2 regions of the Streptomyces sp. R-74717 genome follow, and region 2 is predicted to be linked to the other one. Evidence: predicted binding sites of a transcription regulator. Region 2 holds the regulator's gene; the other holds the start of a gene.
What was found. The regulator HspR, encoded in region 2, represses chaperone genes until heat shock. The targets are predictions, from matches to a motif close to TTGAGNNNNNNNNNCTCAA.
Positions count from the first base shown of each region.

Region 1 (7,920 bases), 1.9 Mb from region 2:
CGATCTGGCAGTACACCTCGTCCGGCCCCTACGTCGGTGACCACAACCACTTCAACGGCGCCCTCGACCGCGTACAGGCCCTCGCCAACGGCTGAGCCGGCCTGCCGCGCCCGCCCGGTCCGACACTTCGCACAGCAGGGCCCCGGCGACCCACCCAGTCGCCGGGGCTCTTCCCTGTTCACGCCCCCTGATCAGGCATTTCGCCCTCCGCGCCGACACTGAAGGCCCTCTATGCACCCGACGTATACGCCGTGTGTATAGTCCTTCTTCGCCGCACACCGTGCGCCTTGTTCAGCTACGGAGGAGTGACCCGCCTTGCCCATGAAGACGAAGTCGATCGGCACGGGGTTGGCCGCCGCTCTTGTGACGGCACTCACCCTGACGCTGAGCGGCTGCTCCATGCAGACCACCGCTCCGGCCTCCGCGCGGGGCGACGCAGGCTCCGACGCCAAGGGCTCCTTCGGCCCGGTGGACTGCCGCAAGGCCAAGTGCATAGCCCTGACCTTCGACGCGGGACCGGGCGAGGACACCCCGCATCTGCTGGACGTCCTCAAGGAGAAGAAGGTGCACGCGACCTTCTTCCTGCTGGGCAAGAACCACGTCAAGAAGCACCCCGACACCGTGCGCAGGCTCGCCGCCGAGGGGCACGAGGTGGCCAACCACACCTGGACCCACGAGATCCTGACGGACAAGAAGCCCGCCGAGATACGTGCCGAGCTGGAGAAGACGCAGGACGCGATAGCGGAGATCACCGGCAAGAAGCCGCGCCTGATGCGCCCGCCGCAGGGCCGTACCGACGACACCGTCTCGGACATCAGCAAGGACCTGGGGCTCTCCCAGATCCTGTGGAGCGCGACCGCCAAGGACTACTCCACGACCGACTCGGCGCTGATCAAGAAGCGCATCCTGGACCAGGCGAGCCGGGACGGCATCATCCTGCTGCACGACATCTACAAGGGGACGGTGCCCGCTGTGCCGGGCATCATCGACGCGCTGAAGAAGCAGGGCTACACCTTTGTCACCGTCCCGCAGCTGATGGCGCCCGCGGAGCCGGTCCCGGGGACCATCTACCGTCCCTGAGCCGTACGTCCCGAGAAGCGAGGCCCCCAGGCGCACGCGGAACGGCCCGCCCGCCCGTTGCCGGGAAGGCGGGCCGTCCGTACCGGTCGCGCACGTGGTGCCACGCCCGTCACGCCATGGCGCCTACGCCGCGGCCGGGATCCTCTCCTCGCGCCTGGCCGCGGAGGCCGGGGCGAGGGCGATCTCCAGCACCTGGCGGACGTCCGTCACCGGGTGGACCTCCAGGGTGTCCAGGACCTCGGCCGGGACATCATCCAGGTCGGCCTCGTTCCGCTTCGGGATCACCACGGTGGTGATCCCGGCCCGGTGCGCGGCCAGCAGCTTCTGCTTCAGGCCGCCGATCGGCAGCACCCGTCCGGTGAGCGAGACCTCACCGGTCATCGCCACATCCGTACGGACCAGCCGTCCGGAGAGCAGCGAGGCCAGCGCAGTCGTCATGGTGATGCCGGCACTCGGGCCGTCCTTCGGGACCGCGCCCGCCGGGAAGTGGATGTGCGCGCCGCGGTCCTTCAGGTCCGCGACCGGCAGCTCCAGCTCCGCGCCGTGCGACCGCAGGAAGCTCAGCGCGATCTGCGCGGACTCCTTCATGACGTCGCCGAGCTGACCGGTGAGGGTCAGTCCGGACGCCCCGGTCTCCGGGTCGGCCAGCGACGCCTCAACGAACAGCACGTCACCACCGGCACCGGTCACCGCGAGTCCGGTGGCCACGCCCGGCACCGCGGTGCGGCGCTCGGCGGGATCCTGGGCGGACTCGGGGATGTGGTGGGGCCGGCCGATCAGACCGCGCAGATCCGCTTCGGTGACCGTGAACGGGAGTTCCCGGTCGCCCAGTTCGTGCTGGGCCGCGACCTTGCGGAGCAGCCGGGCGACGGCCCGCTCCAGATTTCGTACGCCCGCTTCACGGGTGTACTCGCCGGCCAGCTTGCGCAGCGCGGACTCGTCGAGCGTCACCTCGTCCTTCTCCAGACCGGCCCGCTCCAGCTGGCGCGGGAGCAGGTGGTCGCGGGCGATGACGACCTTCTCGTCCTCGGTGTAGCCATCGAGCCTGACCAGCTCCATACGGTCGAGCAGGGCCTCCGGGATGGCCTCGAGCACATTGGCCGTCGCCAGGAAGACGACATCGCTGAGGTCGAGTTCGACCTCCAGGTAGTGGTCGCGGAAGGTGTGGTTCTGCGCCGGGTCGAGGACTTCGAGGAGGGCGGCGGCCGGGTCGCCCCGGAAGTCGGAGCCGACCTTGTCGATCTCGTCGAGCAGGACGACCGGGTTCATCGAACCGGCCTCCTTGACGGCCCGGACGATACGTCCCGGCAGGGCACCGACGTAGGTACGCCGGTGGCCGCGGATCTCCGCCTCGTCCCGTACACCGCCGAGCGCGACGCGGACGAACTTGCGGCCCATGGCGTGCGCGACGGATTCACCGAGCGAGGTCTTGCCCACGCCCGGCGGACCCACCAGCGCCAGCACGGCACCGCCGCGCCGCCCGCCGACGACGCCGAGACCGCGCTCGGAGCGCCGCTTGCGTACCGCCAGGTACTCGGTGATCCGCTCCTTCACGTCCTGCAGGCCCGCGTGCTCGGCGTCGAGGATCTCCTGGGCGCCGCGGATGTCGTAGGCGTCCTCGGTCCGCTCGGTCCACGGCAGTTCGAGGACGGTGTCGAGCCAGGTCCTGATCCACGAGCCCTCGGGGCTCTGGTCGGACGAGCGCTCCAGCTTGTCGACCTCCTTGAGGGCGGCCTCACGGACGTGCTCGGGAAGATCGGCGGCCTCGACGCGGGCCCGGTAGTCGTCGGACTCGTCTGCGCCGGAACCAGAACCGCCGTTGAGATCGGAGAGCTCCTTCCGTACGGCTTCGAGCTGGCGCCGCAGCAGGAACTCGCGCTGCTGCTTGTCGACGCCCTCCTGGACGTCCTTGGCGATGGACTCGGCGACGTCCTGCTCGGCAAGGTGTTCACCGAGCCACTGGATGGCGAGCTTCAGCCGGGCGACCGCGTCCACGGTCTCCAGGAGCTGCACCTTCTGGGCAGTGGTGAGGAAGGGTGAGTAGCCGGAATTGTCGGCAAGCGCGGAGATGTCCTCGATCTGCTGGACCCGGTCCACGACCTGCCAGGCGCCACGCTTCTTCAGCCAGCTGGTGGCGAGCGCCTTGTACTCCTTGACCAGTTCGGCGGCGGCTCCGGGGAGCGGATCGGGGACGACCGCGTCGACCCGTGTCCCTTCCACCCAGAGCGCGGCACCCGGTCCGCTGGTCCCGGCCCCGATCCGTACCCGGCCACGGCCGCGGATGAGCGCGCCCGGATCCCCGTCCGAAAGCCGTCCGACCTGTTCGACGGTGCCGATGACACCGGTGCCGGTGTACGTCCCGTCGATCCGCGGCACAAGAAGCACCTCGGGCTTGCCGCCGCCCTCCCGGGCTGCGGCCTGTGCGGCTTCCACGGCGGCGCGCACATCGGTGTCGGACAGGTCCAGAGGCACCACCATCCCGGGCAGCACGACCTCGTCGTCGAGCGGCAGCACGGGCAGGGCCAGCGGAGTGACCGCATTGGACTCGGTAGCCATGATCTCCCCTTCGGCAGTCAAGTTGAGCTATGCAGACTCAATGCTCCTGAGCCGCTCATTGTTCCCCAGCACATGTTCGCTGTGAGCGATCGAGCGAACGCTGTCCTTTGACGTGGATCTCTTCGCTTTGCAGTCCCCCGAGACACCACCTGGTCCATGAAGAGCTCGTAGGTTGTTCGGTTGTGCTTGCGTGCTGCCACCACCTGAGAGCGGAAGTTGCGAAGCGCCGTGTCGACCGCCTGCCGGTTACGCAGAGTCGATGTCACCAGGGAGTCCCGAAGTCGGCCCGGGGCGAAGGCCAGCAGCGACTCCACGATGGGCTCCCACGCTGCGGCTGCCTCAGACATGGTCACGTTCTTCTTGAACCGCATGACGTAGGCGTCGCTGACAGCTTCTCCGACGAGCGTCTCTCTCGTGGCTCCGATGGCCTCCGCAGCAAGCATGATCGAGGTCGCGGAGGCTGTAGTGGACGTCGTCGGCCAGGACGGCGGTGTCGTCGTCGATGAGGACCAGGAGTCCGGCGTCGGTCAGCCCGGCGATGGCTGCGGCGACGGACGCGACCGAGGCAGGGCCCCTTGGGGCGTACAGGGCGCTCCTGTTGATGGAGCCCCCTGGGGCGGGGGCGGACGGCTCAATCCGAATCCGAGCCTGCGCCAAAGAAGTCGTCGTCGGAACCGAACAGGTCGAAGCCCGAACCGTCCCCGATGTCGAGGGGGACCCCGGCGAACTCCTCCCGCTGCTTGGTCTGGAGCTCCGGTCGCCTGTGTGCGTCCGCCGCGTAGTACTGAAAGTTGTAGGCGCAGTCGCAGGCTCCCATGGGGTTGTCCTTGGCGTGAGCGAGCGCCTTCTCCGGGCCGAAGCCGGAGGAGTCCTTGGTGTCCCAGAGCATATGTGTCAACTCGTGGAGGAGGCACTCGGCCTGTTCCTTCTTCGACCACGACCAGAAGAGGCTCGTCAGCCGGATCACTTCGCCCTTACGGGTCCAGGCCGCGACGAATGCCTGATCCGCGTACTCCGGTTCGCCGTCCTTCTCGCCGACCGCTTCCGTCGGGTTGTACGGAACGAGTTCGCTTTCGAGGTTGGGGAGCCGGGAGGCCAGAGTGGCGAACTTGGCGCGAACGTCCTCGATCATGACGTGCTTGTTGCCGAACCACTTGGTGAAGAGGGCGAGTTGTTCGTCCGCTTCCTCAGCGTCCGTGTGGGAGAGGATCTTCTTGGCGGCGTCGGCCAGCGCGGTCGCCTGCTCCAGCACGGGCTTCACTACCGCCTTCTGTTCCGCGCTCAGCTCGTCCTGCGCCATGCGCTGGACGGCGTGCCCCCCGCCGCGTACCGTGCCGCTCTCCAAACCCTCGGCCCGCACCGGTGCGGCTCCGGCCAGCGCCCGCGTCGCGTTCGCCTCGGCCTCCCGCTCGAAGCGGTCCGCGGGGTCGGAGACCTTGAGTCCCGAACCGTTGTCCGTGCCTGCGACGGGACCCTGGCGTTGCTGAATGACGTGAGTGAGTTCGTGGGCCAGGGTGTGCTTGTCGTTGCCACCGTCGCCTATGACGATGTGGCTGCCGGAGGTGTAAGCGCGAGCGCCCACCTCGGCCGCCGATGCCTTGGCGGCGCTGTCGTTGTGGATGCGGACATCGGAGAAGTCCGCGCCGAGCCGGGCCTCCATGTCGGTACGCGTCGAGTCACCCATGGGGCGGCCGCTGGTGCGCAGCACCTCGTGGACGGCCGAGCGCTGCACAGCGGGCTGCCCGGTTCCGTGGCCGCAGCCGGCATCGTGCTGGTGCTGCTCCTGCGCCCCGGGGTGGCCTGATCGACAAAGCATCTGGACGACGGCCGCGTTGCCGACGGTCCCCTGTAGGGCGAGGATGCCTTGGGGCGGTGTCCCGCCTTCGGCCACGGGCTTACGGGCCCTGGTACGCCCCTGCTCGATGCCGGTCGTCCTGGCGTCGTCATGGTTGTGCATGGGGCCCCTTCTGCGCTGAATCACTACCTACCTGCATACGCGATGGGTTGCCCCCGGGGCCAGGTACGTAAGGGCGGCGAGAGCTGCCCTTACGGGCACAATGCGGCGAGCTGCACCGCCGGTTGACGCAACTGTCGGTCGTGCGAATCCGCGAGCGGCATTGAACACGCACAACGGCGTCCCGAGCCCGACGGGTGGGCTGGGAACGCCGGACATGTGGCCTACGGCGCTTCGCCACCCTGCTCGTACGCCCTCTTGTCCCCCGTCGCCTTGGCCCTGCCCGGCAAGACGCCGTGACTGGGGTGGCGTTCTGTCGTGTCAGGCGGCCACTGGTTCGATTGCCACGCCCGCCTCGCCCTCCTGGGCGCTGCCGCACCGAATCTGGCGTCCACTGCGGCAGCACAGCCCCGTTGCATGGCTGCTCGCGGTCATGTCCAGGACACCGTTGGCGAATTCGGCAGCGAGCTCCGAATGACCTTGTGGTGGCGGGATGATGGGTGCGGTTGGCGTGGGGGTGCGCGTGTGAGGTGATCGAAGTGTCGCTGCGTCCGCACGTCCCGGGCAAGGGCCCGGCCCGGACTGCCGAGGTGGCCCGGCTGGCGTTCCCGAAGGGCTGTCCGTGCATGCGGATCCGGGAAGCTCTGGGCCCGCTGTTCACCGACGAGGACTTCGCTGATCTGTTCCCCCGGCGTGGTCAGCCTGCCTGGCCGCCACACCAGTTGGCCATCGTCTCGGTTTGACACTTCTCGTGTCGCCGACCGCTGACGTTCTGGTGTCACCCGACAATCTGCGCAGGTCGGTCGGCTCTGTGGCTGCAAGCAGGGCGCCCGCTGGGGCGGAAAGCGAAAGGTAGGTCTGCACAACCTCGACATCGGTCGTGCAGACCTACCTTTCGTCTCGCTGGTCACGGCCGCCGATGGGTGCGGCTCTCGGCCGCATCGGACAAACGCTGTCCTGTGACGGTCTGTCCTGTGACGGTGAACCTTTCGTTTTGCAGCATCACTTTGCGTGTGATCTTGAGTTGTGCAGAGTGACCTTGCGTCCGGGCGCGGGGTTCCGCTCCGAAGAAGGGCGGCGCAGCCCGATAGCGGTGACGGCCGTGGCGGCCCGTCAGGCGCTGCTCGGGGCCGGCTCCGGTTCGGAGGGAAGCGTTGCCGCGCGGCGAGGGAGCAGCAGCGGGGTCGCCAGCAGGAGCACACCGGCCAGGCCGATGGCCGTGCGCGGGCCGAGCAGGCCGCCCAGCACGCCCCAGACGGCCGTCAGGAGCGCGGTCGAGGCCTTGGTCGTCACCGCCCAGGCGGACAGCGTGCGGGCGACCCGGTCGGTCGCGGTGCGCTCGAGGCGGTAGGTGGCGTAGACGGGGTTGAAGACCCCGCAGCAGAAGATGAGCCCGGACTCGACGCCCATCACCAGCAGCAGCCCGCCGGTCCCCGGCCCCAGGAAGGCCAGGCCGACGGGCCAGATCGCGCGCAGCGTCCCGACCACGACCAGGACCTGGTGCTGCCCGAACCGGGTGACGAGCGGTCGGGCCAGCAGCGAACCGAGCAGCCCGCCGATCGAGGGCGCGGCGAAGGCGAGGCCGTACTGCCACGGTGCGAACCCGAGTCGGCCGAGCATCAGGACGGCCAGCAGCGGCTGGACCGCCATCACCAGGCCGTTGAACAAGGCGGTGTTGAAGAACAGCGGACGCAGCGTCGCGTCGGCGAGGATGTACCGCCAACCGTCGAGCAGGTCCCCGGCCCGCATGCGCGCGGCCTTCCGGCGCTCGGGCAGCGGCTCGTGCCCGCCCGTCGCGCGGATGCCCAGGGCCGAGAGCAGGTAGCTGACCGCGTCGGCCACCACCGTCGCCACCGGACCGAGGAGCCCGATCGCGGCGCCGCCCAGCGGCGGTCCGATGATCGTGGTCGTCCAGGCCGTGGACTCGAACCGGCCGTTGGCGACGAGCAGGTCCTCGGCCGGCAGCAGCGTCTTCAGGTACGCACCGGAGGCGGCGCGGAAGGTGATGTCGGCCGCCGCGACGACGATCGAGACCAGCAGGAGCTGAAGGAAGGTGAGCGCGCCGAGCGCGAACGCGGCGGGGATCGTCAGCAGCGCCGCGAACCGCACCAGGTCCATCGCGATCAGCACCGTCCGCTTGCGGCGGAACTCCACCCACGGGCCGAGCGGCACCGCCACGGCCGCGCCCACCGCAGCCCCCACGGAGGAGAGCGCGGCGACCTCGGCCGGTCCGGCGTGCAGCACCTGGATGGCGATCAGCGGGAACGCGCCGAAGGCGAGCCACGTGCCGAGCGCGCTGGTCCCGTACGCTCCCCAGAGCCACCCGAACC
Region 1 is NZ_CP102361.1:3,446,341-3,454,260, forward strand. It holds gene NRF20_RS15420 (lysozyme) at 1-95, shown strand, start outside; gene NRF20_RS15425 (polysaccharide deacetylase family protein) at 322-1,080, shown strand; gene lon (endopeptidase La) at 1,204-3,636, opposite strand; gene NRF20_RS15435 (DUF4157 domain-containing protein) at 4,268-5,593, opposite strand; partial or broken gene NRF20_RS15440 (IS5/IS1182 family transposase) at 6,130-6,330, shown strand; gene NRF20_RS15445 (MFS transporter) at 6,704-7,920, opposite strand, start outside.
Region 1: the regulator HspR is predicted to act here: its motif matches at 3,659-3,677, upstream of lon (endopeptidase La).

Region 2 (7,920 bases):
GGTCCGGGCCCGCTCGTCGTCCGGTGTCAGGGGCTCCGGGCCGACCAGGGAGAGGTCTCCCCGTACGACGTGCGGCAGCCGGGAGAGCAGATCCAGCCGCAGTCTCCGGGTGCGCAGCGAGTGCAGTACGAAGAGGTGGCCGCCCAGGCCGATCCGGGGCGAGCGGGTCAGTACGCCGCCGGGGAGCCGCTGCGCCGCGAGGGCTAGGGTGCCCGCGGCGAGCAGGGGGGCGGCCAGGGCCAGCAGGATCGAGCCGAGGGTCAGGTCCAGTACGCGCTTGGCCGACGGCCACGTCTGCCTCCATTCCCGTAGCCACTCCCATGTCCACTCCCGCGGCTGTGCCTGCGCACGGACTCGCATGCGGCCCGGTCCCTGTCCCTGCCTCTGCCTCTGCATCGTTCGCACCTGCCTGGGGGTCGGGCGGATCGAGTGCCGGTTTTGCGTTACTCACGGCCTTTTGTGACAGAACGATCCCATGGCGCGATGATGGGGGCGGCCCGCGTGACCCGCCGGGCGGGTGGGTGTCGCCCTTGAATTCCTGGTGCGCGCGAGGTGTGTGCACGATAGTTGAGTCTGTCCGACTCAACTCTGTTGACACTGGGACGCCTCTCGTGCATCCTTGAGTCAGTTCCACTCAAGTAGTCAAGCTGGAGGAATTGAAATGGCACGTGCGGTCGGCATCGACCTGGGCACGACTAACTCCGTCGTCAGCGTTCTCGAAGGCGGCGAGCCCACCGTCATCACCAACGCAGAGGGCGCCAGGACCACGCCGTCCGTCGTCGCCTTCGCGAAGAACGGCGAGGTGCTGGTCGGCGAGGTCGCCAAGCGTCAGGCGGTGACCAATGTCGACAGGACCATCCGCTCCGTCAAGCGCCACATGGGCACTGACTGGAAGATCGACCTGGACGGCAAGAGCTTCAACCCGCAGCAGATGAGCGCCTTCATCCTGCAGAAGTTGAAGCGGGACGCCGAGTCGTACCTGGGTGAGAAGGTGACCGACGCGGTCATCACCGTCCCCGCGTACTTCAACGACTCCGAGCGTCAGGCGACGAAGGAGGCCGGCGAGATCGCGGGCCTGAACGTCCTGCGTATCGTCAACGAGCCGACGGCCGCCGCGCTGGCGTACGGGCTCGACAAGGACGACCAGACGATCCTCGTCTTCGACCTCGGTGGCGGCACCTTCGACGTATCGCTGCTGGAGATCGGTGACGGCGTCGTCGAGGTGAAGGCCACCAACGGTGACAACCACCTCGGTGGTGACGACTGGGACCAGCGCGTCGTCGACTACCTGGTGAAGCAGTTCGCCAACGGTCACGGCGTGGACCTGTCCAAGGACAAGATGGCTCTCCAGCGTCTGCGCGAGGCCGCGGAGAAGGCGAAGATCGAGCTCTCGTCCTCGACCGAGACCACGATCAACCTGCCCTACATCACGGCGTCCGCCGAGGGCCCGCTGCACCTGGACGAGAAGCTCACGCGCTCGCAGTTCCAGCAGCTCACGGCCGACCTCCTGGATCGCTGCAAGACGCCGTTCCACAACGTCATCAAGGACGCGGGCATTCAGCTCTCCGAGATCGACCACGTCGTTCTCGTCGGTGGCTCCACCCGTATGCCGGCCGTCGCCGAGCTCGTCAAGGAGCTGACCGGTGGCCAGGAGGCCAACAAGGGTGTGAACCCGGACGAGGTCGTCGCCATCGGCGCCTCGCTCCAGGCCGGTGTCCTCAAGGGCGAGGTCAAGGACGTCCTGCTGCTCGACGTCACCCCGCTGTCTCTCGGTATCGAGACCAAGGGCGGCATCATGACGAAGCTCATCGAGCGCAACACCACGATCCCGACCAAGCGCTCCGAGATCTTCACGACGGCCGAGGACAACCAGCCGTCCGTGCAGATCCAGGTCTACCAGGGCGAGCGCGAGATCGCGGCGTACAACAAGAAGCTCGGCATGTTCGAGCTGACCGGCCTGCCGCCGGCCCCGCGCGGCGTCCCGCAGATCGAGGTCGCGTTCGACATCGACGCGAACGGCATCATGCACGTCGCCGCCAAGGACCTCGGCACCGGCAAGGAGCAGAAGATGACCGTCACCGGCGGCTCCTCGCTGCCGAAGGACGAGGTCAACCGGATGCGTGAGGAGGCCGAGCAGTACGCGGAGGAGGACCACCGCCGTCGCGAGGCCGCCGAGTCCCGCAACCAGGGCGAGCAGCTCGTCTACCAGACGGAGAAGTTCCTCAAGGACAACGAGGACAAGGTCCCCGGTGACGTGAAGACGGAGGTGGAGACCGCGCTCACCGAGCTGAAGGAGAAGCTCAAGGGCGAGGACACCGCCGAGATCCGTACCGCCACCGAGAAGGTCGCGGCCGTCTCCCAGAAGCTGGGCCAGGCGATGTACGCCAACGCCCAGGCCGAGGGCGGCCCGCAGGGTGACCCGCAGCCGGGCGCCCAGCAGGCCAAGGCCGACGACGACGTCGTCGACGCCGAGATCGTGGACGACGAGAAGGACGCGAAGGGCGGTGCGGTGTGACCGAGGAGACTCCGGGTTTCGAGGAGAAGCCCGACGTCCCCTCCGGCGCCACCCCTGACGGAGCTGAGTCGAAGGACGTCCCTTCCTCTTCCGAGGAGGAGGCGTCCCCGGCCGGGGACGCAGTACAGACAGTCGGTCTGACGGCCCAGCTGGACCAGGTCCGCACCGCGCTCAACGAGCGCACGGGCGACCTCCAGCGGCTCCAGGCCGAATACCAGAACTACCGTCGCCGCGTCGAGCGGGACCGGGCCACGGTCAAGGAGATCGCAGTCGCGGGTCTCCTGTCCGAGCTCCTGCCCGTGCTCGACGACGTCGGCCGGGCCCGTGAGCACGGCGAGCTCGTGGGCGGGTTCAAGTCGGTGGCCGAATCGCTGGAGACGGTCGTCGCCAAGCTGGGCCTGCAGCAGTTCGGCAAGGAGGGTGAGCCCTTCGACCCGACGATCCACGAAGCCCTGATGCACTCGTACGCGCCGGACGTCACCGAGACGACCTGCGTGGCGATCCTGCAGCCGGGGTATCGGATCGGCGAGCGCACCATCCGCCCCGCGCGGGTGGCGGTGGCCGAACCCCAGCCGGGTGCGGCAGCCAAGGAAGAGAAGGCAACCGACGAGGAGAGCGGTGGCACCGAGGAGGTCTGACATCCCGTCTGACCACCTCGTGGCGCACCGCCCGGCCATGCGACCGGCCAGCGGGCCGGCCGCATGGCCGATCGTCCGGAAGGAGGGACGTCGATGAGCACGAAGGACTTCGTCGAGAAGGACTACTACAAGGTCCTCGGCGTCCCCAAGGACGCCACCGACGCCGAGATCAAGAAGGCGTACCGGAAGCTCGCCCGCGAGTTCCACCCGGACGCCAACAAGGGCGACGACAAGGCGGAGGAGCGCTTCAAGGAGATCTCCGAGGCGAACGACATCCTCGGCGACAGCAAGAAGCGCAAGGAGTACGACGAGGCGCGCGCCCTCTTCGGCAACGGCGGCTTCAGGGCCGGACCCGGAGGGGCCGGGGGCAACTTCAACTTCGACCTGGGCGACCTCTTCGGAGGCACCCAGGGCGGGGGCGCGGGCGGCGGAGCCGGCGGTTTCGGCGGCGGCGGCCTGGGTGATGTCTTCGGCGGCCTGTTCAACCGGGGCGGTACGGGGACGCGGGTGCAGCCGCGCCGCGGCCAGGACATCGAGTCCGAGGTGACGCTCAGCTTCATCGAGGCGGTCGAAGGGGCCACGGTCCCGTTGCGGATGTCCAGCCAGGCGCCCTGCAAGGCGTGTTCCGGCACCGGTGACAAGAACGGCACCCCCAGGGTCTGCCCGACCTGTCTCGGCACCGGCCAGGTGTCGCGCGGCACCGGCGGCGGCTTCTCGCTCACCGACCCCTGTGTGGACTGCAAGGGCCGGGGCCTCATCGCCCAGGACCCCTGCGATGTCTGCAAGGGCAGCGGACGGGCGAAGTCCTCCCGGACCATGCAGGTCAGGATTCCGGCGGGTGTCTCGGACAACCAGCGGATCCGGCTGCGCGGCAAGGGCGGCCCGGGCGAGCGCGGTGGACCGGCCGGCGATCTCTACGTCGTGGTCCATGTCGACGCCCACCCGGTCTTCGGCCGCAGGGACGACAACCTCACGGTCACCGTGCCCGTCGACTTCACGGAGGCGGCGCTCGGCGGCGAGGTGAAGGTGCCTACGCTCGGCGGTCCGCCGGTCACCCTGAAACTGCCGGCCGGCACCCCCAACGGACGTACGATGCGCGCCCGCGGCAAGGGCGCCGTACGCAAGGACGGCACCCGGGGCGACCTGCTGGTCACCGTCGAGGTGACGGTGCCCAAGGACCTCAGTACCGAGGCCAGGGACGCGCTGGAGGCTTACCGGAAGGCGACCGCGGGCCACGACCCGCGGGCAGAGCTGTTCCAGGCTGCGAAGGGAGCTTGAGGTGGACGGCCGACGACGCAATCCGTACGAACTGACCGATGAATCACCGGTGTACGTGATCTCGATCGCGGCCCAGCTCTCGGGCCTGCATCCGCAGACACTGCGCCAGTACGACCGCCTCGGCCTGGTCTCCCCCGACCGTACGGCCGGGCGCGGCAGGCGCTACTCGGCCCGCGACATCGAGCTGCTGCGTACCGTGCAGCAGCTGTCGCAGGACGAGGGCATCAACCTCGCCGGTATCAAGCGCATCATCGAACTGGAGAACCAGGTCGCCGCCCTCCAGCAGCGCGTCGCCGAACTCGCGGCGGCCGTGGACGGCGCGGCGGCGGCGATGCAGCAGCGCGAGGCCCAGGTGCATGCCTCGTACCGGCGCGATCTGGTGCCGTATCAGGATGTGCAGCAGACCAGCGCGTTGGTGGTCTGGCGGCCGAAGCGGCCGAAGGACTGAGCGGGTCCGGCCGTCGGGCCGGACGATTCGCTCACGATTCGTTTCGTTCAGGGCCGGGGAGTCGACCTACGGGTCGGCCCCCGGCCCTTCGCCGTGCGCCCGCCGCCCTGTGCATGCCCCCGGATCCGGCCGAAACCCGACCCATGGCCATGTTCGTACGCATCGAAACCGTTCCTGGGCAGTGAGCAGGAGTGAGTCCTGTCTCACCGGCGCGCCCCGAACGGTGTTTGGGCGCGCTGGTCCTCCGCTTTCTCGTCCTGGTCGGCGACGCATATCCCGTATGCGGTCCGTCCCAGGTGGGCGGAATCCCTACGACCTGGCCATGTGGGCGCGGCCAGAGGCGACGGGGAGGCAGGCGCCCGCACCCCACGTCGTATCAGGTGCCGGAGACCGTGAACTCGGCCGTGTTGTTGGCCAGTAGCGGATCGAAGGCCGAGATCCGCAGCTCCGGGTCGTCGTTGAGTGTGGCGACCGAACCCTTCGCCCCGCCCTCGACGAGGCGGTCGACGTGCAGGGTGAAGGCGAACGTGGAGCGGGCCTTCTCCCAGAGGAGGATCGGAGTCCGGCAGGTGTAGCTGTTCGTGCCGGACTCGTAGCAGGAATCCGGCTTGCCGGTGACGGTGGTGCCCTCCGGGATGCGTACGTCGAGCGTCGCGACGGAGGCACCCGCGCCGAGGGAGGCGACCCAGGCCGGGCCGCGGTTCTTCACGCCGATCCGGGCGGTGACGGTGTCACCGGGCGCGGCGGAGGTGATGTCGCTCGCGAGGGCGATCAGGTCGGCCTTGTTGGTTGCTGTGATCTGCGTGGAGCGGTAGTTGTCGTCGAGGTTCAGGTCGGGCTCGGGGGACACCGCGCTCCGGGTGGCGGCCGCGGGGACGGGTGTGGCGCTGAGGTCGGCGCCGGCGCCCTGGACGAACGGCCTCCCCGCGAGGGCCTGTTCGTACGCCTCGTCGGTGAACTGGTCGACCGAGTAGTCGAACCGCTCGTACAACGCCGCGCTCGTCGCACGGACCGCGCCGGCCGCGGACAGGTCGTACACCTGCCCCGGGACGACGGGCTCGTCGAGGACGCAGACGGCCGTGGTGCCGCTCTGGTTGGTGACGGAGTCCGCGTCCAGGTATGTGCAGTTGCCGAAGCGCTGCGAGAACGCCAGGCCGTGCGAGGCGAAGAGGGTCAGCAGGGTGCGGTCGGCGGTGCGGTTGCCGTGGTTGGTCAGGCGGATCGGCTGGGCGAGGTCGGTGCCGGGCTTGACGCCGGTGCGGTACGGAAGCTGGCTCACGCCCAGGTCGGGGCCGTCGCCGAGGCGGATCTGGGTGTCCGTCGGATACCCGGTGAGGGGGCCGAAGGAACTGTCCGCCGCCGCGGTGAAGTGCAGGGTGCCGGTGGCGTCGGCGGGCGCGCCGGCTGCGGCGCGCAGCCCGATCTCGGCGACGGAGACGTACGGGGCGCCGTCCAGGGACCCGAAGTCGCAGGTCGCGGTGAGGGTGTCGGGGGCCGGCGCGCAGGTCAAGGGCCAGCTGACCTCGGCCACACCTGCGAGCTCGGACGCGTCGACCGTGAGACGGCCCCCGGTCACGGAGTTGTGCGTGTTGTCGTGCCCGAGCTTCACCTCGACGGTGTTGGCGGTCGCGGAGCCGTCGGCGTCCGCGGTCGGCAGTACGAGGTCGTACGGCGCCGCGATCCAGAGCTGATCCGTCTCCGGCTCGTCGGCACTGGCGGGTGCGACGGAGCCGAGCGCGAGGACCGCCCCGGCGACCAGCGCGACCGGGATGTGGAGCCGACGCCCCGGTCGTATGCGGGTGGGGGATGGGGGCCGGTGATTCTGAGCTGCCTGCATGGTGTCGGGCTCTCCCTGCGATGCGGTACGCGTACGGGAGTTGGACGAGCCGGGGCTGGGGTTGGTTGTACGTCGGTGCCGGTGCGCCCGCGTCCGGCCGGGAGCTCCGGGCGACACTGGACGGACCGGCCGTCAGCGTGATCTCAACGGGGCGTCACGGGATGTCTCCTCGACCGTCCCCGGCTGGGCGGGACGCGCCGGCTCCCGGTTGCCGTGCCGTGTGCGCGGGTGTCCCGTTCATGTTGCGGTGCGTTCCGCTATGCCCGACTGGACGTTGAGGGCGCCGAGTCGAGTCCGGCTGGAGGCGTTGAGCGTCCGCATGAGTCGGGAGATATGTGCGCGGCAGGTGCGGACGCAAGATGACGGTAGTGAAAACGTAGTCGGAGAGGGATGCTCGTTGTGCCGGGTGAGGAACCTCTCCGGTGCCGGGGGCCGCAGTCGTTCTCCCCCGTATCGCGGTTGCGGCCCCTTCAGTCAGGATCCTGCTCCAGGATCCCCGACCGGGCTATCAGGTAGCCGAGTTGGGCCCGGCTGTTGCTGCCGAGGACGGCGGACAGCTTGGCGACATGCGCGCGGCAGGTGCGGACGTTCATGCCGAGACGCCGGGCGATCGAGTCGTCGACATGTCCTTCTACGAGGAGTTGGGCGATGGAGCGCTGGACGCCGCTGATCCCCTTGGGGGTCGGGTCGTACTTGACCTCTTCCAGGAGTGGAGCCGCGCGGGTCCAGAGCTGCTCGAACACCTTGACGAGATACTCGACCAGCCCAGGGTGGCGCAGTTCCAGGGCGACTTGGCGGTCGTCCTGAGCGGGTATGAACGCGACCGTGCGGTCGAAGATGATGAGTCGCTCTATGAGCTCCTCAAGCGTCCGGATCTCCACGTTGCTGTCGGCCATCCGCTCGGCGTAGGCCAGGGTGCCGGGGCTGTGACGCACCGTGTGCTGATAGAGAGTGCGAATGCGGACACCGCGGTCCACCACGGAGAGGCCCCTTTCCAGGGCTTCGCTGAGGCGGTCTTCGCTACGGCCGCCGCCGGGCTGGACGGTGAGGACTTCGGAGCGACACTCCGCCGTGGCAAGATCGAGTGCCGCGTTGATCCGGTTGACGCCCTCCAGCACGGTGATCGCGTGGGTGGTCGGCGGGTCCTGCGCGCTGATGTCCATGAACGGCTCGAAGGACTCGGCAAGCAGGACCGAATGCCGTC
Region 2 is NZ_CP102361.1:5,332,688-5,340,607, forward strand. It holds gene NRF20_RS24385 (sugar transferase) at 1-360, opposite strand, end outside; gene dnaK (molecular chaperone DnaK) at 662-2,515, shown strand; gene grpE (nucleotide exchange factor GrpE) at 2,512-3,153, shown strand; gene dnaJ (molecular chaperone DnaJ) at 3,247-4,431, shown strand; gene NRF20_RS24405 (heat shock protein transcriptional repressor HspR) at 4,433-4,879, shown strand; gene NRF20_RS24410 (hypothetical protein) at 5,256-6,716, opposite strand; gene NRF20_RS24415 (helix-turn-helix transcriptional regulator) at 7,187-7,920, opposite strand, start outside.